One region of the Pseudomonas sp. B33.4 genome, then DNA from elsewhere that is predicted to be linked to it. Evidence: riboswitches for the same ligand, from Rfam matches in the RefSeq annotation. Region 1 holds a riboswitch; the other holds the start of a gene.
The links. Region 1 has a riboswitch for cobalamin ahead of U6037_RS16450 (TonB-dependent receptor). Riboswitches for the same ligand answer to the same signal wherever they lie in the genome.
Positions count from the first base shown of each region.

Region 2: linked by a shared signal. The riboswitch ahead of cobO (cob(I)yrinic acid a,c-diamide adenosyltransferase) and the one ahead of U6037_RS16450 (TonB-dependent receptor) in region 1 are both predicted to bind cobalamin.

Region 1 covers NZ_CP140706.1:3,745,051-3,760,584, reverse strand. Annotated here, with positions in the region: gene U6037_RS16480 (PLP-dependent aminotransferase family protein) at 1-394, opposite strand, end outside; gene U6037_RS16475 (AAA family ATPase) at 413-964, opposite strand; gene U6037_RS16470 (hemerythrin domain-containing protein) at 1,105-1,581, opposite strand; gene U6037_RS16465 (PLD nuclease N-terminal domain-containing protein) at 1,788-1,991, opposite strand; gene U6037_RS16460 (ABC transporter substrate-binding protein) at 2,042-2,962, opposite strand; gene U6037_RS16455 ((2Fe-2S) ferredoxin domain-containing protein) at 2,959-3,318, opposite strand; gene U6037_RS16450 (TonB-dependent receptor) at 3,318-5,255, opposite strand; cobalamin riboswitch at 5,347-5,553, opposite strand; gene U6037_RS16445 (autotransporter outer membrane beta-barrel domain-containing protein) at 5,718-9,542, shown strand; gene U6037_RS16440 (MerR family transcriptional regulator) at 9,639-10,061, shown strand; gene U6037_RS16435 (NADH:flavin oxidoreductase/NADH oxidase family protein) at 10,140-11,366, shown strand; gene U6037_RS16430 (saccharopine dehydrogenase family protein) at 11,440-12,567, shown strand; gene U6037_RS16425 (DUF2269 domain-containing protein) at 12,569-13,060, shown strand; gene U6037_RS16420 (thiol-disulfide oxidoreductase DCC family protein) at 13,044-13,511, opposite strand; gene U6037_RS16415 (acyltransferase) at 13,647-14,648, opposite strand; gene U6037_RS16410 (hypothetical protein) at 14,902-15,243, shown strand; gene U6037_RS16405 (TolC family protein) at 15,343-15,534, shown strand, end outside.
Region 2 covers NZ_CP140706.1:1,845,002-1,860,535, reverse strand. Annotated here, with positions in the region: gene cbiB (adenosylcobinamide-phosphate synthase CbiB) at 1-376, opposite strand, end outside; gene bluB (5,6-dimethylbenzimidazole synthase) at 373-1,023, opposite strand; gene U6037_RS08310 (cobyrinate a,c-diamide synthase) at 1,020-2,420, opposite strand; gene cobO (cob(I)yrinic acid a,c-diamide adenosyltransferase) at 2,417-3,028, opposite strand; cobalamin riboswitch at 3,108-3,339, opposite strand; gene U6037_RS08300 (hypothetical protein) at 3,503-4,087, shown strand; gene U6037_RS08295 (sorbosone dehydrogenase family protein) at 4,154-5,467, shown strand; gene U6037_RS08290 (C40 family peptidase) at 5,603-6,139, opposite strand; gene U6037_RS08285 (C40 family peptidase) at 6,357-6,974, opposite strand; gene hda (DnaA regulatory inactivator Hda) at 7,189-7,893, opposite strand; gene U6037_RS08275 (AI-2E family transporter) at 8,100-9,173, opposite strand; gene U6037_RS08270 (DUF2066 domain-containing protein) at 9,208-10,266, opposite strand; gene purM (phosphoribosylformylglycinamidine cyclo-ligase) at 10,640-11,698, shown strand; gene purN (phosphoribosylglycinamide formyltransferase) at 11,698-12,348, shown strand; gene U6037_RS08255 (DUF3108 domain-containing protein) at 12,357-13,070, shown strand; gene U6037_RS08250 (methyl-accepting chemotaxis protein) at 13,340-14,965, opposite strand; gene U6037_RS08245 (amidohydrolase family protein) at 15,096-15,534, opposite strand, start outside.

The DNA.
Region 1 (15,534 bases):
GCGGGTATTGGCGAGTCAGCTCACGCTCGATCAGCAACAACGGCCCCTGCAGCGACAGCAACATCGCCGGCGCATCGCTGCTCAACGCCAGCATGCCGGGCTGACGGGCGCTGGCGAAGACGTGGTCTAGAAGATTGCCGGAGCTGGCTGTCACAGGCGCTGCCGGCATCGAACGGGTGAAATAGCCGAACCTGGGTTTGGCGTGGATTCTGCCTTCGTCCTCGAGCAGTGCGTAGGCGTATTTGGTCGTCGACACCGAAACGCCGAGGCGCAAGGCCAGTTGTCGCAGGGATGGCAGTTTCTGCTCAGTCGTGCCACTGGCCGCCTCGATCAGGCCTAGGAGGTAGTGGTAGACCGCCTGATAGGCGAATGAAGCGTCCTTGCGTCCCGTCAATGCTGCTCTCCTTGAATGTCAGCGCGTCAGCGTCGGGTCCATTGAGGTTTTGGCGACATCGGGCAGTTCAGCCAGAAATTCCGAAATCTGCTGCCTACTGCGCAAGTGAATGACTGGAATCTGCGGCCCGACGGTAACACGCATCGCCTCGATACCGGGGCGATTGACCCGGTCAAAATTCCACACGTATTTCAGGAACTGCAAAAACGCGCGGTCCAGCCGCTCGGTGCAGCCAACCGGCAGATCAGCGCGTGGGCGATTCAGTGCGCTGCGCAGCATGACCCGTTTCATGCAGGTCAGCCGCGGCGTATCCAGCCAGATAACCAGGTCGGCGCGGGGCAATCGCAGATCGAAGGTTCGGCGCGAATAATTGCCTTCACAGATCCAGGTATCGCCCGCCACGGCTTGGCGAACCCGTTCGCGGAACGCTTCATTGTCCGGCTCAACCCAGCCCGCCTCCCAGAACAGCGGGTCGAGGTGAACCACTGGCAGGTTCAGACGCCGGCCGATTTCGCGGGCGAGGGTGGATTTTCCGCTGCCCGAGTTGCCCAGAATGACGATGCGTTGCACGTGCAAATCCCTTGCTGCAAAAAGTCGGCAAGTCTAAATCAAGCGTCTCCGGAATTCTGAAAAAACGCTCTGGGCTGTGGGGGCCGAGTGGCAAACAGAAAAAAGCCCGACCAAAGCCGGGCTCGTAAATCTGCAACGGGCTAAGCAGCCATGTTGCCGGCAGCCATTTCCTTCTTGCAGCTGGCCTTCATGGCTTCCATCTGCGCGCCCAACTCTTCGAGTTTTTCCTTGCCCAGAAGCTTTTTCGCTTGGGGAAACATTTCCGTTTCTTCCTCTTCGATATGGTGCTCCAGCAGTTCCTTGACCACTTTCACCCGACCGGAAAACTCTGGGGTTCCCGGGTCGGTGAGTTTCAGATCGGGCAGCACCAGTGAGTCCACGGTGCGGTGTTCTTCCTTGGCTTCGAAGTACATGACGTCCTGTTCCTTGCTGCCGGCGGCCTTGAACGCCGGATAGAGAATTTCCTCTTCGAGGCGGGTATGGATGGAGATTTCCATTTCCAGTTTGCCCAACAGCTCGACACGTTTTTTCAGCGCGCGGTCGGTTGAATCACTGAGTTGGCTAAGGATGTCTTTGACTTTTGCATGATCGGCTTTGAGAAGGTCGATGGCGTTCATGGCGTTTCCTCTGCTGTCACGGAGTGAACACAGGCCGCTGTTCCACGGAGCTGTGAATGCCCTGAATCAGCCGCATTTGCCGTGCCAGTCCATGGCGGATGCTCAAACGCTCTGGATCAAGGGCTTGCGACGTCACAGGCAAAAAGCCTTCGTGCAGCCTGCATGAAGAGGGCGTTGCAGGCATTGCAGATCACGGCTTCGTCACGTTACGACGCCGAATGCTGGCTGACATGCTTGGGCCCCGCCAGCGCCCAGGCAATCAAGCCGAACAATGGCACAAACACGATCAGCACAATCCACACGCCTTTATTGCTCGCTTTCCCCTCGCTCTTGCGCACCCGATTGATGGCCCAGAGTTCGATTAGCAGAAGAACTGCCGCCAGTACGATCCACACGGTTTCGATTTGCATTGGCTACCTCCTGATGGTCTGTTCGTTAGGTCGCTTGGGGGGCGGTGGGTTCATTTATTTTTCTTCAAGGCGTTGAGCTGGCGGGCCAGTTCCAAAGCGACGCGGCCGCTGTTGAAGGTCGGCAGCAGGTGGGTGAAAGGGATCTCGATGATGCGGTTCTCGCGTACCGCGCGCAGTTGTGAGAGCACCGGGTCGTGGGTCAACAGATAGCGTTTGCGGCGCGCTGGGGACCATTCAGCGTCGGCCAGCAGAATCACGTCCGGGTCGCTGGCCAGCAGGGTTTCGGTGTTGACGGTGACTCGATAGAGGTTGATGTCGGCGAACACATTGCGTGCCCCGGCGGCGGCCAGCAGTGGGGTGACAAAACCACGCCGGCCTTCGCTGTCGAGGCCTTTGACCTCGCTGTCGAGATAGAATACTGACAGCGGTTCACCCGCACCGGCCAAGGCTCGGGCGCTGGCGAGATCGGCGTCCATTGCCTCCCTCAATTGCCGCGCTTGCGGCTGCTTGTGCAGCAGCTTGCCCAGCGTCAGCAAGTCGCTACGCACATGCGCGAAGTAATCCAGCGAATGCCCGTTGCAGGCCGACTCCAACAGATACGAACCCACGCCATTACGGGCAAGCCCTGAGCGTGAAGTCACACCGTCACCGAATGCCGTGGCAAACCCGCCGATCACCAGATCCGGCCTCGCAGCGTAAAGCACTTCGCTGGCCGGGTACTGCCGCGCGATCACCGGCACGCCGAAATACTCGGAAGGCCGCTGACCGGCATCGGTGTCATCCAGATACGCCACGCCGACCAGCGCTGGCCCCGCACCCAGTGCCAGCACGAGATCCGCCGCATGCTGATTGAGCGCGACGATGCGCGAAGGCGCAGCGGCGCGCCAGTCCTCGCCGCAATTGCGCAAATGGTCGGCGAACGCAGGCGCCGCGCAGAGCAGGGCACTCAACAGCACGCACAACCGGCTCATGCCCGCGCCTTGATCAGCAAATCGGCGACCACCTCGCCGCCCAGCAGATGCCCCTCGACCAGTCGCTGCGCATCTTCATGGCTGTGCACGCCATACCAGCAGCGCTCCGGATACACCGTCACAATCGGCCCCTGATTGCACGGAAACTGGCAGTGCGTGCGCGTCAGCAAGACGCCGCCCGGTGTCTCGATGCGATCGTGCGTCAGTAAATGCCGGCGCAAGGTTTTCCATAACTGCAAGGCGCCACGCTGGGTGCAGCGCGGGCCGGTGCAGAGGAACACATGACGCGCGTGCTCGGGCACATTTGACCAGTCCGGGTGGCTGTCGACGCCGTCGATGGTTGTGATCTCACTCATCAGAAGCGGTACGTGTAGCGCACTTCGGAAGTGAACGGCCGACCAAGGTTGTCGACGTTGCTTGAGCGGCTGGTGACGTAATCACGGTCGAAGAGGTTTTCCACCAGCAGACTTACGCGGTGCTGGTGGGCGTTGTCGAGATAGCGATAAGCGTCGGCGTCGACCACGCAATAGTTGCCGTATTCGACCTGCTTCGAGCTTGTGATGTCGCGAATGTAGCGGATCGCACCGCCGGCACCCCACAGACGGTTTTCCGATTCATAGCCGACCCGCGAACGGGCGAAAAAGCTCGGAATATCGTTGATAGTCACGCCGGTGCGCGACTCGGTGAGGTTGCGCGTCATGTCCGCTTGCAGGCTCCACCGCTCGTTGAGCGCCAGCTTGGCGTCGGCCTCGAAACCGCGCATCTGGATCGTGCCTTCGCCGTTGACCCACTGAATGTCATCGAGGGTGATCAGGTCGTCGATCTTGCGTTTGAACAGGGTCACGCTGGCGCTGAATTCGCGGTTGAGCAAAAAGCCTTTGTAGTCGACACCCAATTCAGCGTTGCGGCTCTTTTCCGGTTTCAGGTTGCGGTTGCCGATCTCGTCGCCCGGCTCGTTGACGAACAGCTGCTCGGCGTTCGGCAGTTTGTAGGCGCTGCCGTACTGACCGCGCACCGACCAGTTGTCGTTGAGGTCATACAGCGAAGTGAGCATGCCGACCGTGGCACTGTCGCCACCGCTCATGGCTTCGTGACGCACGCCGATGCTCGGGTGCCAGTCGGGCAGGGCGTCGATCTGCGGGCGCAACTGCGTGTAGAACGCGTGGGCTTCTGCCTTGTCGTTGTCGATGATCAGCACATCGTCCTGGCCCTTGAACCACTGGTTGTCGCTGCCGAATACCAGCACATGACCGCCGGGCAATTCAGCCTTGCCTTCGGCCTGCACGCCCCAGTCGGTGAAGCCCCAATAGTCATCGTGGTTGATGACTTTGGTGCCGCCGCCGACGACGTTGTTGACGCGGGTGTAGCGCGTGTCCCAGTCGTTGATATGGCCTTTGACGAAGTAGCTCAGACGCTCGTTGACGGTCTGCTCGAAAGTCGCCGTGGCGATCTGCTGCACGCGATCGTTGGTGGTTTTGTGGTTGTCGACCGGGCGGGCGAAATCGAGGTTGGCGTCGGCGTATTGGTAGAACAGTTCAAGCCGGGCATCGTCGCCGAACGACTGGATCGCCTTGCCACCGAAGGTGGTGACTTCGTAGGCGCGGTTCTTCCCTGAATCGTTTTTCATGTCGCGGTTGCGATACGGCTGATAGCCGTCGGAAACGTTGTGGCTGACGTACGCCAGCAAACCCAGATCGCCGAAGCCGTTAGTGAAGATATTCTCGACCCGCGCATCTGCAGTGGTGCCGCCGAAGCTGTCGACGCCCAGGTTGACCTCACCGGAGGCTTTGCGCGATTGCGGGCTGCGGGTGACGATGTTGATCACGCCGGAAACGGCCTGAGTGCCGAACAACAGACTCTGGCCACCCTTGAGCACTTCGATGCGCTCGACGGCGTTGGCCGGCAGAGTGTCCAGATAGAGGCCGCCGTACAGGCGATTGTTCAGGCGTACGCCGTCGAGCAGGATCAGCGTGTCGTCGTTGCGCCCGCCCAGCAGCGAATAGGTGCCGTAGTCGAACGGGCCGTTTTTCGGTGCTACGTACAGGCCGGGAATGAACATCTGCATGACGCGACTGACATCGGCGCTGGGGCCGGCGCGCTCGATCTGCTCGCGGGTCACAATCTCGACTTTGCTGCCGAACTTCGCCATATCAGCGACGGTGGTGGACTCCACCGACGGCGCAGAAACGATTTGTTGATTGAGCTCCAGTGGCGCGTCATCGGCCAGCAGCAACGGGCTGAACAGGCAGCCAAGGAACAGGGTTGGAGCAGAAGTGTTGAAAGGTCGAATCATTGTCTTCTCGAAAAGGATCTTCGCAGAAGAGCATGCAGGAGAAGGCATCGCGCACAGCCAATACCGGCCCATGCCCGCCCACCGCAGGATTTTGCCAAACGAAATTTCAGGCCGGTCTCCGGGCTCGCGCGTATAGAGGCTTTCACCTTCCCATGGCCGTGCGGCCACAGTGGTCTATCGAAAGCATCACGCGCATACCGTTGCGGGGGCAGCACCGGACTTGTTCGAAAAGAACGTACCGGTTTCCCGTTTCACCCCATGCGCGGCGGCATGGGACACCTGAAACTGGGCGGCATCTGAACATTCGACAGACCGTTCGTCAACTTGCCGGTACCGACTCTCGATCCGCGAATTACCAACTTTCGAAATAACTACTAAGGTCTATGACGGTAACCACAACGCGATATCCGTGGTGTCGACAGGCGCGAGTTGCTCGAGGAGCAGTCGAACAAGGAGGTTTTCATGCACGCTGCCAGCGACCATGTTCCCGGCGGGTTCGCCCCGCACTTCATTCGCAACGCCTTGCTGGTCGCGATGGCCAATGCGTTGACGCTGAGCGACGCGCAAGCGGCGTGCGGGCCTTTGGCCGAAGGCGCCTATAACGTCTCGCAAACCTGCTTGCCAACGGCCGGAGTCGATGCGTCGATCAGCACTCAGACAGGTACCACCATCACCACCACGGCCGGATCCTCGCTGAACAGTCGAGGCAACAACGCCAACACAACGCTGACGCTCAGCGGTACGACGGTCAACAGCACGCCCCCGACGGCTGCCAACGCGGTGTTCGCCAATGTCATTGGCACCACCGGCAACGCGAACCTGAGCGTCGATGGCGGCACCAATACCGTCAACCTCGGCGGCAGCGGGCTGGATGCGCTGGCGCTCAGTAATGCCGGCGCAGGCCTGTCGACGTTCACGGTCAGCGCCGGCACCACGCTGAACATCCTCAACACCGTGGTCGGCAATGAGCACGACGGCATCGACATCAATGCCAGCGGCGGCGGCACGATCATTCTGAACCATCAGGGCAGCGGCCAGATCACCTTGCTCGGCGGCAACGGTATCTGGAGCAAAGCCAGCGGCAGCGGCGACAACAACGTCAATGTCGGCAGCGGCGTCAGCATTCTGGTCAACAACGACGATGCACTGTCGGCGGGCCCACCGATCGGTGATGAAACGTTGCCCACGGCGGGCATTGGCAACCACGCCGGCGTGCATACGCGCGCGGTCAATGGCAATACCACTGTGGTCAATGCCGCGAACGTGCAAGGGATCGGCATGAACGCATTCGGCGTTTTCACCGAAGGTGGCGCCGGTAATACCCGCCTGAATAACAGCGGCACGATCAACACCAACGGTCTCAACGGATTCGGTATTCGCGCGTTCTCCACCGTTGGCAGCATCGCTATCGTCAACGAAGGCGCGATCACCACAACCGGCGGCGCAGCGCACGGCATTTATGCCAACGACAACGTCGGCGCCACCGGCTCGATCAGCATCGACAACAATGCCGCGCTGAATGTTGGCAGCACCGCCAATGCTGCCGGCTCCCGAGCCATTTACGTAATCAAGCGCGGCACCGGCGATGTCACGATCACGGGCAGCGGCAACATCAATGTGCTTGGCGGACTCAACACCACGCGGGCTTACGCGATCATCGTCAGCGCGGAAAACAACAATGTGCTGATCGATTATGCGGGCGACCTGTTCGCCAGCGGTTTTGGCGCAGGCGGCATTCGGGTCGATTCGACCGGGGGCAATGTTCAGATCAACTATCGTGGCAATCGCATCGAAACCCTGCACAGCAACGCCAATGGCATCTATGCCTCGACGCAGTCGCCGACCGGTACGGTCAACGTCAATGCCGGCGGCACGATCATCACCCACTCGGACGCCGGTTCGGGTGATGGCAGTGGCATTGGTTCTTTTGGCATTCAGGCGCTGACGCTGGGCGGTGACGTCGGTGTCGCGTTCACCGGTTCGCTGATCGACGTCAACGGCCAGGGCGCGGCGATACTGGCGGGCAATGCTTTCAATTCCGGAAGCGGACTGGGCACGCTGAGTGTCAGCAACAGTGGGGAACTGATCGCGCGTGGCAATGACCAGCGCGGTATCCGTACGCTGTCAGTCACAGGCGCCCAGACTGTGGTCAACAGCGGCGCGATCCAGACGCTCGGCGCCAGCAACAGTCAGGGCATTCTCGCCGAGGCGTCGGGTGCGGCCAGTGTTTCGGTGAACAACAGCGCGGTGATCACCACCCAAGGCACGGGCTCGTCGGCGATTGAGGCGCTGACCGCAGGCGGCAGCGCCAACGTCAGCAACACGGCGACCCTTCAGGGTGGGCGAGCCGACAGTAGCGGTGTCGCCCTCGGAGGCGCGAGCCAGACACTGAACAACTCGGGCGCGATCAGTGCGCTCAGTGATGTCGCCGTACGCGCCGACGCGACCACTCCCGGCACAACGTTTTCGCTCGGCAACACCGGACAAATGACCGGCGCCGTGAATGCCGTCAGCGCTGCCAGCACGGTGGTCAACAGCGGCACCTGGACACTGCGCAATTTCACCGCCAGCAATGCCAGCGGCAGCCGCGATACCTGGGGTGTTGCGGTCAGTGATCTCGGCACATCGGGCACCAACAGCATCGATAACAGCGGCGTGATCCGCCTGGCCGCGCAACCGGCGACTGGCATCACCACCTTCAACGCCAGCGGCGCCTATTTGCCTTTGGGCCAGGCTGCCAATGCGCCCACGTCAGGCGGCGCCGTACAGGGCCAATTGCTCGGGGTCAACCGCTTCATCAACAGTGGCACCCTTGACCTTGCCGCAGGCAGCAACAGCGTCGGCAATGTTCTGTTGATCAGCGGCGCGACCACGGCTGGCACCGATGGCGGAGGGGTGTTCGTGTCCAATGGCGGCCGGCTGCTGCTTAACACCACGTTGAATGGCGGCGGCGCGAACAGCCTGTCCGACATGCTGGTGGTGGACTCGACCAGCACCGCCAGCGACCGCACCACCGGCGTGGTCGTGAGCAACGTCGGCGGGCAGGGCGAGCTGACTCAGGGCAACGGCATTGCGGTGGTCGAGTTGCTCAACAAGACCGAGGGGGCGAGCGACGCCAACGCGTTTCAACTGGCCCGGCGAGTGGTGGCCGGCCCGTACGAATATCGCCTGCAGCAAGGCGCCGAGGATGGCAGCGGCAAGGACACCTGGTATCTGCGTTCGGACGCCGTGCCTCCGGACGGTCCTCCCGGTCCTGATCCCGATCCCGTTCCATCCCCGGTGCCGAATTACCGTCCGGAAGTATCGCTGTACGGCGCCGTTCCGGCGTTGGCGCTGGTCTACGGCCGGACGATGGTCGACACCCTTCACGAGCGAGTCGGCGAGGAGCGTCTGAATCGCGGTGATCCGTTGCCCAAGGAAGACGAATCCACCCTGGCGCCGTCGATGGGCTGGGGGCGGGTGATCTATCGCAGCGGTAAACAGGACGGCGACCGCAAAAACGCCTTGGGCAATACGCCCGAATACAACTATGACCTGACGGCTTTCCAGGTCGGCACCGACCTCTACCGCAAGGACCGGCCTGACGGCAGTCACGAGCAGGCCGGGCTGTCGTTGTCCGCCGGCACCATCGACGCTGGCGTCAGCCACTACACCCGGCGCGCCGCCGGTGAAGACACCTTGCGCGCTTACGGCGTCGGCGCGTACTGGACGCACTTCGGCGCCTCGGGGTGGTATCTGGACGGGGTGTTGCAGGTCAATCGCTTCGACATAGAAGCCAAACCCAACGACCTGGCGAAACTGAAAACCCGTGGTTGGGGCTACACCGCGTCGCTGGAAAACGGCTACCCGTTCGAAGTCGACAAAGACTGGTACATCGAGCCGCAATTGCAGGCGATCTACAGCTATGTCGATCTGGACAGCAGCGATGACGTCGGCGCGAACATTCGTTTCAAGGACGTGGACTCTCTGATTGGCCGTGCCGGCGTGCGCATCGCCAAGGACTGGGACACCGAGGGCGTCGACAAAAGCGCACGGCGCACCAACGCGTGGATTCGGCCGAGTGTCTGGCATGAGTTCAAGGGGCAGCCGAAAACCGAGTTTTCTTCCGAGTCGGGGTACATCCCGTTCGAGTCAGACCTGCAGGGCACGTGGGGCGAGGTCAATGTGGGGGTGGACTATCAGGCCAATCAGCGCACTACCTTTACCGCTTCGGCCGGTTATCGGCAGGGGTTCGACGGCGACAGCCACGGGTATGACGCAATGCTGGGGTTCAAGATCAATTTCTAGTCCCGTGCATACACCACAAAACCCGTGTACATCCTGTTCGCAAGACACTTGAAGGTTTAAAGTTCACTTCAAAGTCGTTTGCAGCTCAGGTCAATCATGAAAATCGGTGAACTGGCAAAAATCAGCGGTCTGGCGCCTTCGCGCATCCGCTTCTATGAGGCGAGCGGTCTGATCAAATCGGTCGGGCGCAAGGCTAACGGCTATCGCGATTACGCCCCGGAAACCGAGTGGATCCTGCAGATCATCACCGGCGCGCAGTCAGCGGGGTTTTCCCTCGAGGAAATACGCCAGTTACTGCCGGTGAACGCGCAGGACTGGCAGCACGAAGAAATGCTGGTCGGGCTCAAACGCAAGGTCGAAGAAATCGAAATCCTCCAGCAACGCCTGGCGCATAACAAGGCGCAGTTACTGCGGGTCATTCACGGCATCGAGAGCAAACCCGCTGACGTTGGCTGTGCCGACAACGCGCAGTTGTTGATCAGCCAGATCCGCGAGGAGAAGGCCGCTACGGGCAAATAATCACAGTTGATAAAAAGGCCTTGACCTTAAAGTTGGCTTTAATCTTATGGTTGTCCCACGCCCAATCGAGGACTCCTCATGAACGTGTTCGACAACCTGCAACTTCCCAACGGTTCAACCATCAAGAACCGCATCGCCAAAGCCGCCATGGAAGAAAACATGGCCGACGCCGATCAGGCACCTTCGGAAGAACTGATGCGCCTGTATCAGGCCTGGGCCGATGGCGGTGCCGGGCTGCTGATCACTGGCAACGTCATGGTCGATGGCCGCGCGATGACCGGGCCGGGCGGCGTGGTGTTGCAGGATGACCGGCAACTGGCCAAGTTCAAACGCTGGGCGCAGGTTGGTCGATCCGGCGGCGCGCAGTTCTGGTTGCAGATCAACCATCCGGGGCGGCAGATGCAGGCCAATCTCGGTCAGAAAACCTGGGCGCCGTCGGCGGTCCCGCTGAGCATGGGCAGCCTGTCCAGACACTTCACCACGCCGCATGCGATGACGGCCAGCGTGATCGCTGACGTCATCCAGCGTTTCGCCCGTAGCGCACAGCTTGGCGAGCAGGCCGGCTTCACTGGTGTGGAAATCCACGCCGCCCATGGTTATTTGTTGAGTCAGTTTCTGTCGCCGCTGACCAATCAGCGTACGGACGAGTGGGGCGGTTCGCTGGAGAACCGCGCGCGGCTGTTGCTGGACATCGTCAAGGCTGTGCGGGCGCTGGTTTCGGCGCAGTTTGCGGTGGCGGTGAAACTCAATTCCGCCGACTTTCAGCGCGGTGGCTTCAGCGCCGATGACGCGCGGCAAGTCGTCGAATGGCTCAACGATCTGGGTGTGGATCTGGTCGAATTGTCCGGCGGCAGCTACGAAGCCCCGGCCATGCAGGGCGAGGCGCGAGATGGTCGTACCCTGGCACGTGAGGCGTACTTCGTCGAGTTCGCCCAGGACCTGCAGAAAGTCGCGCGGATGCCGCTGATGGTTACCGGCGGCGTACGTCGTCGGCCCATCGCTGAAATGGTCGTTAACAGTGGCGTGGACATGGTCGGCATCGGCACGGCATTGGCCATCGATCCGAACCTGCCGCGTGACTGGCTGCAGGGCCTGGACAGCGCCCCCGAGCTGCCGCCGATCACCTGGAAGAACAAGGCCATGGCCTCGCTGGCGAACATGGCGGCGGTCAAGTTCCAGTTGCGCAAACTCAGTCAGGCGAAAACACCCGATCCGCACGTCTCACCGCTGCGCGCGCTGATTCTGCAGCAAATCGGCAACGCGTTGCGTACCCGCCAGTACCGCAAGTGGGTAGCGAGCAACTGATCTGAATGGCTTGCTGACGTTCGTCCCTATATCCTGCACGCCTGTTTGATGGATTGATTTAGGGAAGAATTGCATGCCGTTCAGGGTGATGGTGGTCGGTGGTTACGGAAACTTCGGCAGCATTGTGTGCCGGCATCTAGCGCTGATGCCGACCATCGGCCTGGTGCTCTCGGGCCGTGATCCGCGCAAGTTGCAGCGCAAAGTCGATGAGCTGAACAGCCAATCGGGCTACGTCTGCGAAGGCTGGTGCGGCGATGCCATGGGCAGCGAGTTCAAAGCCGCATTGCGGGCTCTGAATATTCAGTTGGTCGTGCACACCGGCGGGCCGTTTCAGGGGCAATCCTATGCCGTCGCCGAGAGCTGCATCGACGCTGGCGTTAGCTACTGCGATCTGGCTGACTGCCGCACGTTCGTCAACGGCATCCACGTTCTCGACCCGCGGGCGAAGCAGGCCGGCGTGGCCATCCTCAGCGGTTGCAGCTCGGTGCCGACATTGTCGTCAGCGATCATCGATGAACAGCGCCAGCGCTTTTCGCGTATCGACTCGATCGAACATGGCATTTCTTCGTCGGCGAAAATGCCCGGGCTGTCGACCATCGAAGGCGTACTGGCTTACGCCGGCAAACCGATCAAGCAACTTAAAAACGGCAAGGTGCACGAGGTGTCGGGCTGGCTGGATTTGACCTTGCGCAAAATGCCGCAGATGGGCATGCGGCTGCTGGCCAACGTCGATGTGCCGGACATGGATATTTTCGCCGGCCGTTATGGCGCGCACACCCTGAAGTTCAAGGCCGGCGCCGGGCTAAAACTCGGCGGCATCGCCAACGGTCTGCTGGCTCAGGCACTGAAGATCGGACTGGTGCGCGACCATGCTCTTTGGGCTGCAAGATTGCATCGCCTCGGTACGCGATTCGAACGTTTCGGCGACGGTAAAAGCGCGATGTACATCGACGTGCAGGGCCTCGGCGTTGACGGCAAACCGCTGTCGATGACCGCGCAACTCACCGCCCTGAACGACAAAGGCCCGGAAATCCCCAGCTGCGCCGCAGTAGCCCTGGCGACAAAAATGGCCCAAGGCTACGTGCCGACCGCCGGCGCCCGACCGTGCGTGGGTGAAATCAGCGTCGCCGAGTACATGGCCGCGATCAACGACCCGGCCAACCTGAGCCTGTCCGTGCATTTTTCGGACGGACAGCGCTGACATGCTCTATCTGTGCCTGAAGTACCTGCACATCATCGCCGCGATCTTCCTGTTCGGTTTCGGTATGGGCTCCTACCTCTACCTGATCGCCGCCAGCCGCACGCGCAACCCGCAAGTGATTGCTCACGTCGCGCGCATGGTCGTGCGCTTCGACACTTGGATCACCACCCCGGCGGGGTTTGTGCAGATCATCAGCGGTTATCTGTTGATGCGAATTTCGGGGTTGTCGATGAGCACCGAGTGGGTACTGACTTCGTTGATCATTTTCCTGTGCGTCGGCTCGCTGTGGCTGCCGGTGTTGCTGTTGCAGAAGCGGCTGCATGCGATGGCAGCGAGTGCGAGCGAGGTGGGGTCGGGGCTTGATGAACAATATCAAGCGGTTTACCGCAAATGGTTCTGGATGGGCGTGCTCGGTTTTACCGGGATGTTTGTCATCGTGTTGATGATGGTGACGAAGATGACACCGGTGCAGTTGTTCAGCTTTCTGCTGTAGGTACGGTGGTTTTCAGGAAACGCTGTTCGTGATCTGGAGTGGGCAGCAGGCAGGTGTCGTATTTGCCGAACAGGCGATAGCGGTTCAGCGCGATGCGGTCGTAGGCCCAATCGCGTAGACCACGAGGGAAGATGCGCAACAGTCGCAACGGCTGCCAGCGGGCGGGCAGTTGGCTGATGACTTCGAAGAAAGCGTCGGATCGTTCCCAGTAGTGGCGGTCGCGGATGACCGCCATGGTGTCGAATTGATCTATGGGCAGACCGGCCCACGCGAGCAACGCCTGGCCCTCCGGCGACTGAACCGCTGCCAAGCGTACGCGACGCTGATGATCGTGGCGGATCAGGAACCGCGCCCAGCCATTGCAGAGTTTGCAGACACCGTCGAACAGAACTACGGATTCGCCGGGGTTGAGGAGCGGGGCGGGGGTTGGGCGGTTTTTTGGGCTGGGCATGGGGTTTGTATTCAAGAGGTCGAGTGTTGCGATCATAGCGCCGCAAGGCTTTGTTCGCGAATGACTGCACTTGGTCAGAAACCCGGATGGAAGGGACAGACGACGTTTAGGCGCGTGATCTGTCTCCTGGCGCCGTCAAGCTGTTGCCTCACCTTCCTGGATTTCCCTCACTCGATCCTTCGATCCGGCCCGAAGCGCATGCCGAAGCGTCAATGCCGGCCGCTCGACGCAGTAGTACGAAACGCCACTCAGCAAGAACGACAGCACCAGCACCGTTGCGACCTTGTGCCAATCGAAATAGGTGATCGGCCAAAGCCCGTGCAGGAAGTAAATCACCACGAAGTGATTCAGGAACACGCCGTAGCTGATGTTCCCCAGCAATTCGTCAATCCTGTGAAACTTGAGCTTCGACAACCAGTACACCGCGGGGATGCCCAGCGCAATGCCGGCGGCTACTTCAGCGTTGGACGGCCGGCGTTCGATCCAGCCCGCCATAATCGCCACAAAGATCAATGCTGCCGCCACAGCGGTGCCTGCGGCGATCGCCAAACCCTTCGCTTGCGGTTTGTAGAGGTAACTGCCGCAGAGGAATACAAACAGGACGCCCGGCAACAAACGGTAGCCGTAATAGTCGGTGTTGATGAAGCCAAGGCACGCCGGGATAAAGACTGCAACGGACAAGGCGAAGGCCACGCCCCGTGCTCTGTAGATGAGCAGGAACGGGATCACCAGGTAGAAGCACATCTCCAGGCCGAGCGACCAGGCCGGAGGCACAATCCACGTTCCGCTCGCGCCGAACATATAGAAACCGAGGGGCACGATCGCGAGGTTCGCGGCGATGTTTCTGAAGGTCAGTTCGGCCCACTGTGGCGTGCCGGGCAGCAGGAAATAGATCACCGTACAAGAAGCGATGAAGTAGAACAGGAATTGCGGGTAAAGACGCAAGGCCCGGTCCAGGTAGAACCGACCGATTTTTTCGGGCGCCTTGTAGTTGCGCTCGATCAATGAGGTCATGACGAAACCACTGATGAGCAGGAAGGAAATCACCGCAACCACGCCCGGGTTGAACCCCATGAACAACTTGCCCATATGCGAAACAGCGACCAGAACGGCCAACAGCAGACGATAGGCTCCCACGTGTATCCCCAAACGACCTTGTAGTTATGGCGGGTAAATTACGATGCTTCGCGGGCGGATAACAGGTTTTTTTCCGCGCTCGGTCTTTCCGGAAAAGGGTTTGCCGGGTGGTATTGAGCAACTGGCGAAGAACTAATCCTCGCTTAATACTGATGCGCTTTCATCTTGCGCATCCAACGCCTCGCACGAGATTGCTGCGAGCCCGTGTCCCATCGATTGTTCGCGCCAATTGCGACGGCTACACTCCAACCCCATGAAACGCTACCTGCGGCTTTGCCTCATCTTCGTGATCAGCCTGGCGCTTCCCCTCAGCGGGATGGCGGGGGTGCAGGCGCCGACAGAACCGTGCCCGATGAAGACGATGGGCATGGCGATGATGGACGACATGGGCATGGATTGTTGCAATGACATGAAAAGCCCGACCGAGCATGGCAAACCCTGCAAGCCGGGTCAGGAATGCAAGACGGGCGGGATGCTGCAAGTCTCGATCGTCAAGCCGCCCGTGACCCTGTTCAGCCCCGTCGTGCTGGCCTTTGCCAGCGATTCCGTTCCTGTGCCCACCCCGTCCGGGGTCTGGCGACCGCCCCGCGTCTGATTCCTGTCCGTTATTGAACCTCATCCTGTTTTAACGGGATGGCATGGCTGTGCGCAGGTCGTTTGACGCGCGCAGCGGATCATCACAGGAATCGCAAACATGAACTCCAAGTGCTGTTGCACAGGTTGGTCCCTCGTGGCCGGGCTGCTGGCAAGCGTGCTGGCCTTGCCGAGCCTCGCTGCCGCTTTGACGCTAGATGAAGCCTTGCGACTGGCGGAAAACACCGCACCATCGCTGGCGGCGCAGGATGCAAAGATTCAGGCTGCCAGCAGTGCGGCTGTTCCAGCGGGG
Region 2 (15,534 bases), 1.9 Mb from region 1:
CATCGGTCTGACGACTGACCAGATAGCCGACTCGCTTGCGCGCCTCATCCAGATCATCCGCGCGCAAGGCTGCGGCTACCGGCGCGACATGTTCGCCGAGGCTGCGCATGCCAAGGGCGCAATACAGCGCGAGAATCTCGACGACCCAGCCCACGTACGGCGCCCAGGAAAACGCGGTGGCAAGCAAGGTTAGCGGCAGCACCGCGATCACCCACGCGGTGACGCCATGGCTGCGCCAGCCACGGCCACCGGCGTTGAAACGTTGCTCGATGCGCCCGGCGAAATTGCCGAATGCCACCAGCGGATGCCAGCGTTTCGGTTCACCGAGCAGCGCATCCACCGCCACTGCGGCGACACTCAACAACGCCACACTCATTGACTCACTCCCCAATAATTTTCGTACAGCAACTCATTGAGCGGACGCGCCTGCGCCCACCCTTCGAGTACCAGCATCGGCGCCGGATAGAATTCCTTGACCGGGCCCAGACACAAAACAGCCAGGGGTTTGGCGCCTGCCGGCAATTTCAGCAGATCGGCGAGTGCCTGTGGCTCGAACAGCGAGACCCAGCCCATGCCCAAGCCTTCGGAACGCGAGGCCAGCCAGAGGTTTTGAATCGCGCAGGACAATGACGCCATGTCCATTTCCGGCAGCGTGCGGCGCCCGAAAATGTGCTTGTCGCGATCATCCATCAGCGCGGCGACCAGCACTTCAGCGCAGTCGTTGATGCCTTCGACCTTGAGTTTCATGAACTCGTCACTGCGCTCGCCGAGGGCAATGGCTGTGCGGATGCGTTCTGCTTCGACGAGGCTCTGGATCTGGCCGCGCAGGGTGCGATCACTGATGCGGATAAAGCGCCAAGGCTGCATCAGGCCGACGCTTGGGGCCTGGTGGGCGGCTTCCAAAAGTCGGCGCAACAGCTCTGGCTCGACGCTGCCACCGGTGAAGTGGCGCATGTCGCGGCGTTCGGCGATGGCTCTGTAAACCGCTTCGCGCTCGGCTTCGGAGAATGCGTTGTCGGTCATGGCCCCATCGCTGGCAAGCCAGCTCCCACAGGGGATTGCATTTCTTCAGGAAGCTCACCGTCCACTGTGGGAGCTGGCTTGCCAGCGATGGCGGCCTGGAGGCCAGGCGCAAACAATGCAGCGACAGCCGCAGGATTCGACGGAAAATAGAAGTGCACATAAGAAGCCGTCATCCGCCCTTCCCGATAAACCGCCTCGGCCCCACGTCCACCATTCGGGCTCAGCCCTCGAGCAATCGGCGTCAGCTCGGTGGTGGTCAGCGAATGATGATAAGTGTGCCCACGCAGCGAACCTTCCGGCAGATCCACAGCTTGCAGCGCCAGTGCCGCCAGACGCTTTTGCATCACCGCATCGCCCTTGAGCAACCCGACCAGTTCAGCACGCGTACCTTCAACATCGGTCAGCGAGTCGAGCAAATAAAGCATCCCGCCACATTCAGCGAGCAGAGGTTTGCCCGCCGCATGATGCGCACGAATCGCCTCCAGCATCGCGGTGTTCTGCGCCAACGCGACGTGATGCAACTCCGGATAACCACCGGGCAGATACACGCTGTCCGCTTCAGGTAATTGCGAATCACGGATCGGCGAGAAGAAACTCAACTCAGCGCCCATCGCACGCAGCAGATCCAGACTCGCGCCATAAGTGAAGGCAAACGCCTCATCACGGGCAACGGCAATGCGCACATCCTTCAGCAGCGGCTCGACAGCGCTGACGTCAGGCGCGGCGAACTCAACCGCTGGTGGCAGCGCTACCTCGCAACTACTGGCCAGCGCGTTGGCAGCGGCGTCGAGACGCACATCGAGGTCATTCAATTCGCTGGCCTGCACCAGGCCGAGATGGCGGCTCGGCAGTTCGATACCAGTCTCTCGCGACAACGCGCCGTACCAGCGCAGCCCTTCCGTGAGGCTGCCTTCGAGCAACTGCGCATGGCGCAAGGTGCCGACACGATTGGCCAATACGCCGGCAAACGGCAAGTCTGGCTGATACTTTGCCAAGCCCAGCGCCAACGCACCAAAGGTCTGCGCCATCGCCGTGCCGTCGATCACACCGAGCACCGGTACACCAAAATGCCGCGCCAGATCGGCGCTGGACGGCGTACCGTCAAACAGGCCCATCACGCCTTCGATCAGAATCAGATCCGCCTCGGCAGCGGCTTCCCACAACAGCCGACGACTTTCCTGCTCGCCGACCATCCACATGTCCAGTTGATACACCGGCGCACCGCTGGCGCGCTCGAGGATCATCGGGTCGAGAAAGTCCGGGCCGCATTTGAACACGCGCACCTTGCGCCCCTGATTGCGATGCAAACGGGCGAGTGCAGCGGTGACGGTGGTCTTGCCCTGACCGGAGGCCGGCGCGGCGATAAGTACCGCCGGGCAGTGACGTGGTTGATTCAAAGTTCGACGCCTTTCTGCGCTTTGATACCAGCCTGGAAGGCGTGTTTGAGCATGCCCATTTCGGTAACCGTGTCGCCCATTTCGATCATTTCCGGCTTGGCCGCGCGACCGGTGACAATCACGTGCTGCATCGGCGGACGCGCCTGCAAATCGCTGAGTACCTGATCGAGATCGAGATAACCGTGCTTGAGGGCGATGTTCAATTCATCGAGCACCACCAGACCGATCGACGGATCACGCAGCAGTTCGCGCGAGACTGCCCACGCGGCTTCGGCGGCGGCGATGTCGCGCTGACGATCCTGGGTTTCCCAAGTGAAACCTTCGCCCATCACGTGGAAACGTACCTGCTCGGGGAAACGGCGGAAAAACAACTCTTCGCCGGTGCTGTTGCGGCCCTTGATGAACTGCACAACACCGCATTGCATGCCGTGGCCCATGGCGCGGGCGAGCATGCCGAAGGCCGAGCTGCTTTTACCTTTGCCGTTGCCGGTCAGCACCAGCACCAGACCGCACTCGTCGGGCGAGTTGGCGATGCGTTCGTCGATCACGGCTTTTTTGCGCTGCATACGCGCCAGATGGCGTTCGTCGCGCTCGGGGGAATCAGTCATGGGGAGCTCTCCGTTGGGGCTGGATAACGGCGGGCAGGCACAAGAATAGACGGCAAAAAGCCTGGCATCGCCCACCGTGATGCCGCTGGATGGATCAGGCCGGTCTCCGGGCTCATGAGCGGCGTTTCGCCTGACTGCGCGCCTTCCCGCTTCTGTCGAGGCAGTGGCTCAAGGCGCAGCTTTTACTCATTTACCGTTGCGGGGGCAGCGCCGGGATCGTGGTGGTTCTTCGCGTGAAGACAACCCTCACCGGCTTCCCTGTTTCACTCTGTCGACGCAGGTCACAGAGCACCTGAAACAAGCCGCGAAGGTTAGAGGGTTGGGGGTGGAGCGTCAATTAAAGAGGCGGCCATCGGGCGAATAACTGCCGCCGATCAATTATCTGACGCCAATCTTGTGCCACACTGATACAAATGATATCAAAGAGCCATGCTTTTCTTGAAAAGCCCACCACAACAATAAAGGATGATGACGATGCAAGGCATGATCATCAGCAACCCGCGCCTGGAATTCCTGCGCCCGGTGCTTGAACGCTGGTTTGACTGTATCGACCGTTACAACGCCGTGCGCGGCGACAGCGACACGCCTTACTGGCATGACGAGAAAGCCAATCTCGGATTGCTCTCGGCCGCAGCCTGGATGGCCGAGCTGGTCACTTTGAACGACACTGCCACGCGCAAACAGAACGAAGAAGGCGAGCGCAACGCCCACGCCGATCTGTTTCTGGCCGGCGCCGAAGACCGCGCCTTTATCCAGGCCACTCAGCGCTGGCCGAAGGTTACCAACTTGAATCTGACCCAAGCCCTGCTGGACATCACCAACGACGCCAAGCGAATCAGCTATGCCAGCGATCTCAAGCTTGGCTGCCTGTTTGTCGCGCCACAAAAAGCCCAGCACAGCGCCAGCCCCGAAGAGCTGCAGGACATGGTCGACGATTTGCAAAAAGAGCACACCTGCGCTGTCGCCTGGTATTTCCCCTATGCCTACCGCAAATTGCGCAGCGAAGCTGGCAACTATCACCCGGGCATCGCCGTGCTGTTCAAGGAAGCCCGCGGCTGAGCAGTTGAACCATCGGGCTTGCGCCCTCCTCTATGATTAGGAATGCATTCATAGGGAAGATCAGCAATGCGCAAGCCCCAGCTCGTTTTTGTCATCGCCTTCGCCGGAGGGCTCGCCGCCTGCGGTGAATCCTCCAGCCTGCAAGTCTCCGACGGCACCGGCCCGTCACCCAAGCTGCCCGAACCAAACAAGACCCTGATTCCGACGGTGAACATCGCCCCGGCAGTCGGCTGGCCCGAGGGTGGCAAACCGACCGCAGCGGCCGGCACTCAGGTCGCAGCGTTCGCCGAAGGCCTCGATCACCCGCGCTGGCTCTATGTGCTGCCCAACGGCGATGTGCTGGTGGCGGAAACCAATGCCCCACCCAAGCCGGATGACAGCAGCGGCATTCGTGGCTGGGTAATGAAGAAGGTCATGGGCAAGGCCGGCGCTGGCGTGCCGAGTCCGAACCGCATCACCCTGCTGCGTGACGCCGATCACGATGGCGTCGCCGAAACCCGCACTGTGTTCCTGCAAAACCTCAACTCGCCATTCGGCATGACCCTGGTCGGCAACGACCTGTACGTCGCCGATACCGATCGCCTGCTGCGCTTCAACTACGAACCCGGCGCGACCGAGATCAAGTCGCAGCCGATCAAGGTGGTCGATCTGCCCGGCGGCACGCTGAATCATCACTGGACCAAAAACGTCATCGCCAGCAAGGACGGCAGCAAGCTGTACGTCACGGTCGGCTCGAACAGCAACGTCGGCGAAAATGGTCTGGATAAGGAAGAAGGCCGCGCAGCGATCTGGGAAGTCGATCGGGCGACCGGTAATCACCGCATCTTCGCCTCGGGCATCCGCAACCCCAATGGCCTGGCCTGGGAGCCCACCAGCGGGGCGCTGTGGACAGCCGTCAACGAGCGTGACGAAATCGGCAGTGATCTGGTGCCGGACTACATCACTTCAGTGAAGGACGGCGGATTCTATGGCTGGCCGTTCAGTTACTACGGTCAGCATGTCGATGTCCGTGTTTCCCCGCAAAACCCGGACCTGGTGGCCAAAGCCATCGCCCCGGATTACGCGATCGGGCCGCACACTGCCTCGTTGGGCCTGAGTTTTGCCGAGGGCAACACCTTGCCGGCGCAGTTCAAGGAAGGCGCATTCATCGGCCAACACGGCTCATGGAACCGCAAACCGCACAGTGGCTACAAAGTGATTTTCGTGCCGTTTACCGGCGGCAAGCCGAGCGGCACACCGGTGGATGTGCTGACCGGCTTCCTCGATAAGGACGAGAATGCATTGGGCCGGCCGGTGGGCGTGGTGATCGATCAGCAGGGTGGCTTGCTGGTGGCGGATGATGTCGGCAATAAGGTGTGGCGAGTCTCAGCCAGCAAATAATTTTCGCCATGCACAAACAACTGTAGGAGTGAGCCTGCTCGCGATAGCGCCATATCAGTCGACATCATCGTTAACTGAATGACCGTTATCGCGAGCAGGCTCACTCCTACATTATTGGATTGTGTGTGGCTTGAATTAAGGGTTATGCGCCAGATGCTCCGGCTGTAATACGCGCTTGGCGCTCAGATATGCCTTCTGCCAATACGCCTTTGACAGGCTGTCCAGCTTCACCGTGCCACCTGTGGCCGGCGCATGCACGAAGCGCCCTTCGCCAACGTAAATCCCCGCGTGACTGACCTGCGAACCGCCATTGGTGGCGAAGAAGATCAGGTCGCCGGTCTGCAAGCCTTCCTTGCCGACGTTCGGCGCCTGCATGACGATCAGCTCACGCGTCGAACGCGGCAGCGAAATCCCCGCCGCGTCGCGGTAGACAAAACCGATCAGCCCACTGCAATCAAAACCCGAGTCCGGCGTGTTGCCGCCCCAACGATAAGGCGTGCCAACCAGACCAAGTGCGCGAAACAGCACATCTTCAGCGGCGGGCGAGAAAGATTGCGAGGGGCCAAACACGACCGGCGCGCGAACCACTGGCGCAGGCGGCGGTGTGCGACTGGCGCAGGCGCTGAGCAGCGCTGCGAAGAAGAGCAAAGTGAGGCGGGCCGACATCGTCATAAGCAGAACATCCTGATCTGGCTGCGGCTTTTTCTGCCGATGGACAGAAAACAAAACCGCCTGCGGAGCACGCAGGCGGTTTGCCATCAATATAGATTCAGGATTCTAGCGGCTACGCGGCAAACTTCAAGTAAGACTTTAACTTCACCTTGTAAAGTCTAGGTCTACTCCGTTGCCGGGAGCCTGATTGTCGCCGCGAACGCAGCGACAACGGGGATTACTTGCGAGCGGTGACTACAGTCGGAGCGTTGGCCAGAGCGCGTTTCGCTTCGATGAAGGTCTTGCTCCAGTAGCTGTCACCCAGGCTGTCGATGCGAACACCGCCGCTGCGACGACTGCTGGAGTGGATGAACTGGTTGTCACCGAGGTAGATCCCGGCGTGACTGACACGACCGCGACGACCATTGGTGGCGAAGAACAGCAGATCGCCCGGCTCAAGGTTGCTGCGCGAGACCAGCGGTGCATCGACGTTGATCATTTCGCGAGTCGAGCGTGGCAGGTTCATGCCGGCTTCTTCGCGGAACAGATAGCCGATGAAACCGCTGCAATCGAAACCGGCTTCAGAGGTACCGCCGAAACGGTAACGGGTACCGATCAGGGACATGCCGCGCTCAAGGATGCTGTCGGCCAGAACAGGAAGCTGATAAGGCTTCTTGCCGTTGAATTCGTTGAGTTCTTTTTCGGTGTCCAGCTCTTCCTGATAAATAACGGAAGACTGGGCCGTGGCAGAATTTTTAACCTGTTGAGGCTGCTCTTGAACTGGAGAATGAGCAGCGCAACCGTACAACAGGGTGACGAGTGCGAGAGGCACGAGGGGTGCGAAGCGCTTTAGCATGGGCACGACCGTGGCTGATAGTTGTAAAGAAGCCGAGACTATGCCCGCTATCAGCCTCATTTGCAAATTCAATCGATCTTTTTGTGACTTCTCGGTTTCTCGTTTACATCTAAGCGCTTAAGCCCATTTGAACCGATACGCGGCCTGCACATTGTGCAGGAAAGCGGATTTTCTGGCGCCTGAAATATGCCGAAACACGCTGAAAGCCGCGCCGTTACCAGCCTAGCGTTTCTTTCAGGAAGGGAATGGTCAGCTTGCGCTGAGCCTGCAAAGAGGCCTGATCGAGCTGTTCAAGCAAGTCAAACAGCGCACTCATGCTGCGGGTGCCGCGAGTCAGAATAAAATGCCCGACTTCATCGGTCAGGTGCAGACCGCGGCGCGATGCACGCAATTGCAGGGCGCGCAATTTGTCTTCATCGGAGAGCGGACGCATCTGGAAAATCAGCGCCAGCGTCAGGCGGGATTTCAAGTCAGCCAGTTTGACCGGCAATTCACGCGGAGAAGTGGAGGCGGCAATCAGCAAACGCCGACCGCTGTCACGCAGACGATTGAACAGATGAAACATCGCCTCTTCCCAGTCAGCCTTGCCGGCAATCACCTGCAAGTCGTCCAGGCAAACCAGTTCGTACTGTTCGAGGTTATCGAGGATTTCGACGCCGCGATCCATCAACTCGGCCAACGGCAAGTACACCGCCGGCTCGCCCATCTGCTCGAATCGCAGACACGCCGCCTGCAACAGATGCGTACGCCCTACGCCGTGCTTGCCCCACAGGTAGATCAGGCTTTCTGTCCAGCCGGCGTCGGCTTCGCATAGACGCTCGACATAGCCGAGTGCAGCGGCATTGGCGCCTGGGTAGTAGTTGATGAAGGTGGCGTCGTCACGCAGACGCACACCTAGGGGCAGCTGAATCGGTTTCATGCTGACTGAACAGTTCTCAAGGAACCGTTAGTGGCCTCTGTGTAAAGTTTGCGAAGTTTATACCCGTGAAGCTGAGCGCACAATGCGACAGACTCCAAGCAAAATCAAAGGTTTGCGTTAACACACTGGTTTTATGACAGATTCTTTGGCGCCAGCACCTGCAGGACACGGGCCAACCCGGCGATTCGCCGGGTTGGCCCGCACCATTACAACTGCGGATCGTCCACACCACTATAGATGTCGGAATCCTTGTACAAGTCGTGCACATGGCGCACCAGCACCATGATCACTGCCGCCACCGGCAACGCCAGCAACACGCCGGTGAAACCGAACAGTTCGCCGCCGGCCAGAATCGCAAAGATCACGGCCACCGGATGCAGACCGATACGATCGCCCACCAGCAATGGTGTCAGCACCATGCCCTCCAGCGCCTGACCGATCATGAACACCGCAACAATTCCGAACATCGGATACAGATCACCGCCGAACTGGAACAACCCGGCAATCAGCGCCGCGCCAATACCGATCACGAAGCCCATGTAAGGCACGATCGCCGCCAGACCAGCAATCAGGCCGATCAACAGCCCCAGCTCCAGCCCGACGATCATCAGGCCCGCTGCGTAGATCACGCCTAACGCCACCATCACCAGCAACTGACCGCGAACAAATGCGCCCAGTACCTCATGACATTCACCGGCCAGCGATACGATGGTCTCTTCCCGATCACGCGGCAGCAGGCTGCGGATCTTGGCCATCATCACGTCCCAATCGCGCAGCAGGTAGAAACTCACCACCGGGATCAGCACCAGATTCGCCAGCCAGCCGATCAGCGCCAGGCTCGATGCCGTGGCCTGACTCAGCACCACACTGACGATGTCGGTGGTCTGACCCATGTGTTCGCTGATCGCCGCTTTGACTTTGTCGAATTTCCAGAAACCATCCGACAGACCCAGCTTCGCCTGTGCCCACGGCAATGCCGTGTGCTGCAGCCAGTCGAGCATTTGCGGCGCCAGTTCGTACAAGCGCAGCAGTTGCTTGGCGAGCATCGGCACCAACACCAGCAGCAACGCCGTGACGATCAAGGTGAACAAGGCAAACACCGCGATCACGCCCCAGGTTCGCGACAAACCGAGCCGCTCCAGACGATCCACCAGCGGATCGAACAGATAAGCCAGCAGCAGCGCCACCAGGAACGGCGTGAGGATCGGATGCAGCAACCATACAAACGCGCAAAGCAGGACTACCCCACCGAGCCAGAACCAACGCCGCGTATCGGCCATGTACCACTCCAGTTGCTTCTATATAAGGAAAGACTTACCAGCGAAACCGCAACGATGGCGCTGCCGGTGTCGGGGCCGGCGTTGCAACAGGTGCTGCACCCGCCCCTGCTGGCTGCGGCGCTGCCACCGGGGCAGGCGCTTCTGCCGGCAACTCCTGCAACTTCGCCAGCGACAACTGCGCGCGCATCTGATCGGCACTGCCATTGACCCGATAGACAATGCGATCGCCATCAACACTTTGCAGACGCACGCCAAACGGTTCGAGTAACCGCAACAGCGCCGCGTAGTGTTCAAGATTCATGCCCTGCACTTCCAGAGTCTGCTGCCCCGAAGCGCCGGATTTGGCCGCAAAACGTGGCGCCAGACGCTCAGCCACCGCCAGCATCACCGCATCAGCCACAGCGGCCTGATCGGCACCCTGCACGCTGCCTGCCTCTTTCTGATCGCCCAGCCACAAGTGCCACTTGGCTTGCCACTGCCCGCCTTCTTCGCGCGCATGCACCGCCAGCAAAGCGTCAGCGTTGTAGCGTTCGGAAGCGCCGCGCAACGGTGCCGGATCCGTGCCTTCCAGCGCTGGCGCCGTGGCAACCAATTGCTCGCTCAGGTCCGCCAGCGGCAAGCGCAATGGCAAGCCGCGATGTTGCGCGGCTGTACGCAAAGGCGCGGCGGCGGCTTGACCATCACCGACCAGACTCGACCCTTCAGTTGAATCGTTCAGCCACCAGCTCAAAATCGACGGGCGACTGGCACCCCACAACGACAACCCGGCACGACGCAACGCCTGCTCGGTGGTCGACGGATCGAAATCGACCTTCAACACTTCCGGCGGCCCGGCGTCAAAACCGAACTGACTGATAATTTGCTGCGGATCCTTGCGAATCGCCGCCAGCCCCGGGTTTTGTGGGGCTTTCGGATCGCCAGTCAGGCGCAATATCAGGGTGTCGAGCGCCGCTTGCGTGGCGCGATCACGTTCTTCCGGCGCCTGGCCATTGACCGGCTCGCGCACTTGGTAAAGGCCTCTGAGATTTTCGGCGTGACTCGCCAGGCTGATCAGGGACAAACAACCCACAAACAACAATTTACAAAAACGCATGGAGAATTCCCGTCGACAGGAGCGGCTGGAACACGCCGCGTGAACCGGTTGAGCAAGGCTGTGACACTTGGCCGTTGCAAAACATTCACACGGCGGCGGTAAGTTTTTGCACAGTGATAACGATAGACGGTTAATCGCCACACCTTATACAGGCACCCACAGGTCTTAATTGCAAAAAATTTCCCGAGATATCGCCCTGCCCGTCGGTGCGAGGATGGCCGCTGCCCCTCAAGCCTGATAAAATCGCGCGCCTTCGCAGACCGGCAACAGCCGGGCACCTCGAAACTCGCGTGAGGCCATCGCCCCGCCGATTTCGAAGTTCCCGCTGAACTCGGTCGTTACCCCTGAATCCCCTCCCCTAAAGGCCTGGATCATGAGCAAGCAACCCTCCCTGAGCTACAAGGACGCCGGTGTAGACATCGACGCCGGTGAAGCATTGGTCGAACGCATCAAGAGCGTCGCCAAGCGCACTGCGCGCCCGGAAGTCATGGGCGGCCTGGGCGGTTTCGGCGCCCTCTGCGAAATCCCGGCCGGCTACAAGCAGCCAGTGCTGGTTTCCGGCACCGACGGCGTCGGCACCAAGCTGCGTCTGGCACTGAACCTGAACAAGCACGACAGCATCGGCATCGACCTGGTTGCCATGTGCGTCAACGACCTCGTGGTTTGCGGCGCCGAGCCACTGTTCTTCCTCGACTACTACGCCACCGGCAAACTCAATGTCGACACCGCTGCCCAGGTTGTAACCGGCATCGGCGCTGGCTGCGAACTGTCCGGTTGCTCGCTGGTTGGCGGCGAAACCGCTGAAATGCCAGGCATGTACGAAGGCGAAGATTACGATCTGGCCGGTTTCTGCGTCGGCGTCGTGGAAAAATCGGAAATCATCGACGGCTCGAAAGTTGCCACCGGTGACGCACTGATCGCCCTGCCATCGTCCGGCCCGCACTCCAACGGTTACTCGCTGATCCGCAAGATCATCGAAGTCTCCGGTGCCGACATCGAAAACATCCAGCTCGACGGCAAACCACTGACCGACCTGCTGATGGCCCCGACCCGCATCTATGTGAAGCCGCTGCTCAAGCTGATCAAAGACACCGGCGCCGTCAAAGCCATGGCCCACATCACCGGTGGCGGCCTGCTCGACAACATCCCGCGCGTGCTGCCAAAAGGCGCTCAGGCCGTGGTTGACGTAGCAAGCTGGACTCGCCCTGCCGTGTTCGACTGGCTGCAGGAAAAAGGCAACGTTGACGAGACCGAGATGCACCGCGTGCTGAACTGCGGCGTTGGCATGGTCATCTGCGTGGCTCAGGAACACGTTGAAGTGGCGCTGAACACCCTGCGTGACGCCGGCGAGCAGCCATGGGTCATCGGCCAGATCGCTGCCGCTGCCGAAGGCGCTGCTCAGGTTGATCTGCAGAACCTTAAGGCTCATTAATGTCCGCACCCTGTGATGTCGTGGTGCTGTTGTCCGGCACCGGCAGTAACTTGCAGGCTCTGATCGACAGCACGCGGACCGGCGACAGCCCGGTCCGCATCGCTGCAGTGATTTCCAATCGCGCCGACGCTTACGGCCTGCAACGCGCCAGTGACGCGGGTATCGCTACCCGCTCGCTGGATCACAAGGCATTCGAAGGTCGCGAGGCCTTCGATGCTGCCCTGATCGAACTGATCGACGAATTCCAACCGAAACTCGTGGTGCTGGCCGGCTTCATGCGCATTCTCAGCGCTGATTTCGTTCGCCACTACCAGGGTCGCCTGCTCAACATCCACCCGTCGCTGCTGCCCAAATACAAAGGGTTACACACTCATCAGCGCGCGCTGGAGGCCGGCGACAATGAGCACGGCTGCTCCGTGCACTTCGTCACCGAGGAACTCGATGGCGGACCACTGGTCGTACAGGCAGTATTACCGGTAGAGTTGCATGACACGCCGCAGAGTCTCGCGCAGCGAGTCCACGTTCAGGAACACCTGATTTACCCGATGGCGGTTCGCTGGTTTGCCGAAGGCAGACTGGCACTCGGCGAACACGGTGCTTTACTGGATGGCCAGTTACTCGCGGCCAGCGGCCACTTGATTCGACACTAGGAGATATTATGCGTCGCGCCCTGCTCTTCGCTTGCGCTCTGCTCGCCCTGCCCTTCGCGCAGGCAGCGGACCTTCAACCGTTCTCCGCCAGCTACACCGCCGACTGGAAACAGTTGCCCATGAGCGGCACTGCCGAGCGCAGCCTGGTCAAGGAAGCCAACGGCGTCTGGAAGCTCAGCTTCAAGGCCTCGATGATGATCGCCAGCCTGACAGAAGAAAGCACTCTGACCCTGGACAAGGACACCTTGCTGCCACAGTCCTACCACTTTGAACGTGGCGGTCTGGGCAAAGCGAAAAAGGCTGATCTGGATTTTGACTGGAACAGCAAGATGGTTACTGGCACCGACCGTGGCGACGCGGTGAAAATCCCGCTGAACCGTGGCATGGTCGACAAGTCCACCTATCAACTGGCGCTGCAGCATGACGTCGCTGCTGGCAAGAAGACCATGAGCTATCAAGTGGTCGACGACGGCGAAGTTGATACCTATGACTTCCGCGTGCTGGGTTCGGAAAAAGTCGAGACCAAGGCTGGCAAGATCGATGCGATCAAGGTCGAGCGCGTGCGCGACCCGACGCAAAGCAAGCGCACCACCGTGCTGTGGTTCGCCAAGGATTGGGATTACTTGCTGGTTCGCTTGCAACAAGTCGAAACTGACGGCAAGGAGTACAACATCATGCTCCAGGACGGCACGGTCAACGGCAAAACCGTTAAAGGCAGCTGATCCGCCGCCACAACAAAAAGCCCTGCGAAATGCGGGGCTTTTTTCGTCTGCCGGATTGGAGATTGTGCCTGGCTCGCCCCTTACCCCAGCCCTCTCCCGAGGGAGAGGGAGCTGACCGAGATGTCTGGCGCTATGCATCGACCTGAAAGATCGAGTCGATTATGGATTCAGCCAAGCAGTTTCAGGTCGACTTATATACAAAGCATCGCACGGTCAGTCCCCTCTCCCCCTGGGAGAGGGCTAGGGTGAGGGGCTTTTGAAGGCGAAACTCAAACCGAAAACTTCGCCACCATACTGTTCAGATCCACCGCCAACCGCGACAGCTCCTGACTCGCCGCACTGGTCTGATTCGCCCCCGCCGATGTCTGCATCGCCAGATCACGAATATTCATCAGATTACGATCCACCTCCCGCGCCACCGCTGCCTGCTCCTCCGAGGCACTGGCGATCACCAGATTGCGCTCATTGATCAGCGTGAACGCCGAGGCGATCTCTTCAAGTGCAGTCCCGGCAGCCTTGGCCAACTCGAGCGTCGAACGCGCCCGCACATTGCTTTGCTGCATCGAGCTGACCGCCGAATCGGTGCCCTGCTGAATGCCGCCAATCATCTGCTCGATCTCTTGCGTCGACTGCTGCGTACGATGCGCCAGCGCCCGCACCTCATCGGCTACCACCGCAAACCCGCGCCCGGCATCACCGGCCCGCGCCGCCTCGATCGCAGCATTCAAAGCGAGCAGATTGGTCTGCTCGGCAATCGAACGGATCACGTCCAGCACCTTGCTGATGCTGTAGACCTTCTGCGCCAGATCTTCCACCTGACTCGCATTGGCTGTTACATCATCGGCCAGCGACTCGATGGACAGCACCGTTTGATGCACCTGCTCGCGGCCATGCTGGGCTATGCGATCAGATTCACGAGAAGCCTCGGAAGTGGCCACCGCATTGCTCGCCACCTCCTCCACTGCCGCCGTCATCTGATTGACCGCCGTGGCAGCCTGCTCAATTTCCAGACTCTGTTGGTGCAACCCGCGCGTAGCGTCTTCCGTGACGCAACTCAGCTCCTCCGACGCCGAGGCCAATTGGCTGGAGGACTCGGAGATTTGCCGAATCGTGTCGCGCAGGTTGTGTTGCATGCTCTTGAGCGCGTGCAACAGTCGCGCCGGTTCGTCCTTGCCGCTGATGTTGATATCGCCGGTCAGATCACCACCGGCCACCACCTCGGCGACACCCAACGATTGCGCCAGCGGCAACACGATGCTGCGCGTCAGCAGCAGGGCCAGGCCGATGGTGATCAACGCAGTAACACCGATCATCACCCCGACCCACACCCGCGAGTTGGTAAACACCAGCCGCGCTGCTTCGGTGGCAAGGTTGGCATTGTGTTTGTTCAGCTCGACCAGTTCGCGCAAAAGCACTGCGATTTGATCGGCCAAAGGACTCATCTGACCGTTAAGAATGGTCGCTGCCTCCTCGACCCGATTCTGCGCCGACAACTGCATGACCTGCGCCTGAAGCTCCAGATACTGATGCTCGGCAACCTTGAAGCGATCAAACAGCTTGCGCTCTTCGGGTAACACGATCAGCACGTCATAACGCAGCTGGGCCTCACTGAGCACACCGCGTAATTCATTGAGCTTGGCAACATTCTGCTCCAGCGCCTGCGGATCACGATTGAGCAACAGGCGCATGGTCAACGCGCGCAGGCGCAGCATGTCCTGACTCATCTCACCGACCGCCATCACGCTCGGCAGCCAATTGTTATCGACCTCGTCAGATTGGGCGCGCATGTTCGACATTTGCAGCAGGGCGAACGCGCCCAAGGCAAATACCATCAACGCCAACAAGCCAAAACCGAGGCCCGCGCGCGGGGCAATATTGAGACTTCGGATACTCATTGCTCTGGTTCCTTCCAAAAGCGCTGCATCAACCCTGCAGCTGGTTGCTTTAGAAGGTATCGGCCCGGCGAAAAATTGCGTAAGACGAAAAGGCGATATCAAAAGGCCTTGATCCTTCGAACCGTCGGCATTAACGATTCAGCGCAATTTTGCCGGACTTGAGCACCGTTCGTGGCAGGATCGCCAGAAAGTTATCTCGAGCGACTTTTTCAGCGACGTCTTCGGGTAATGCATCAAGGAACGGTTTGAAGCTGTGCATTTCCTGACCGAGTTTGTTGAACCGCCCGACCACGTCCGAACCGAGCATAAAGCGCTCCGGGTATTTCTCGACCAGCGCCAGCCATTCCGCGCGCGGCGCGCCCTGTTCGTCCAGCAGATATGGCGTGAGCATGCTCCAGGACAGGTCGATAAACAGGTTGGGATACGCCTCAAGCATGCGCGTCAGCGTGGGCAGCAAAAACTTCAGTTGCGTCTGATGCCGATGGATTTCAGCGCTGGTGCCGGCGTGAGCCCAGATGAATCGCGTGTGCGGGTGATTGCGTAGCGGCTCTTCGATTTCCTTCAGGTAG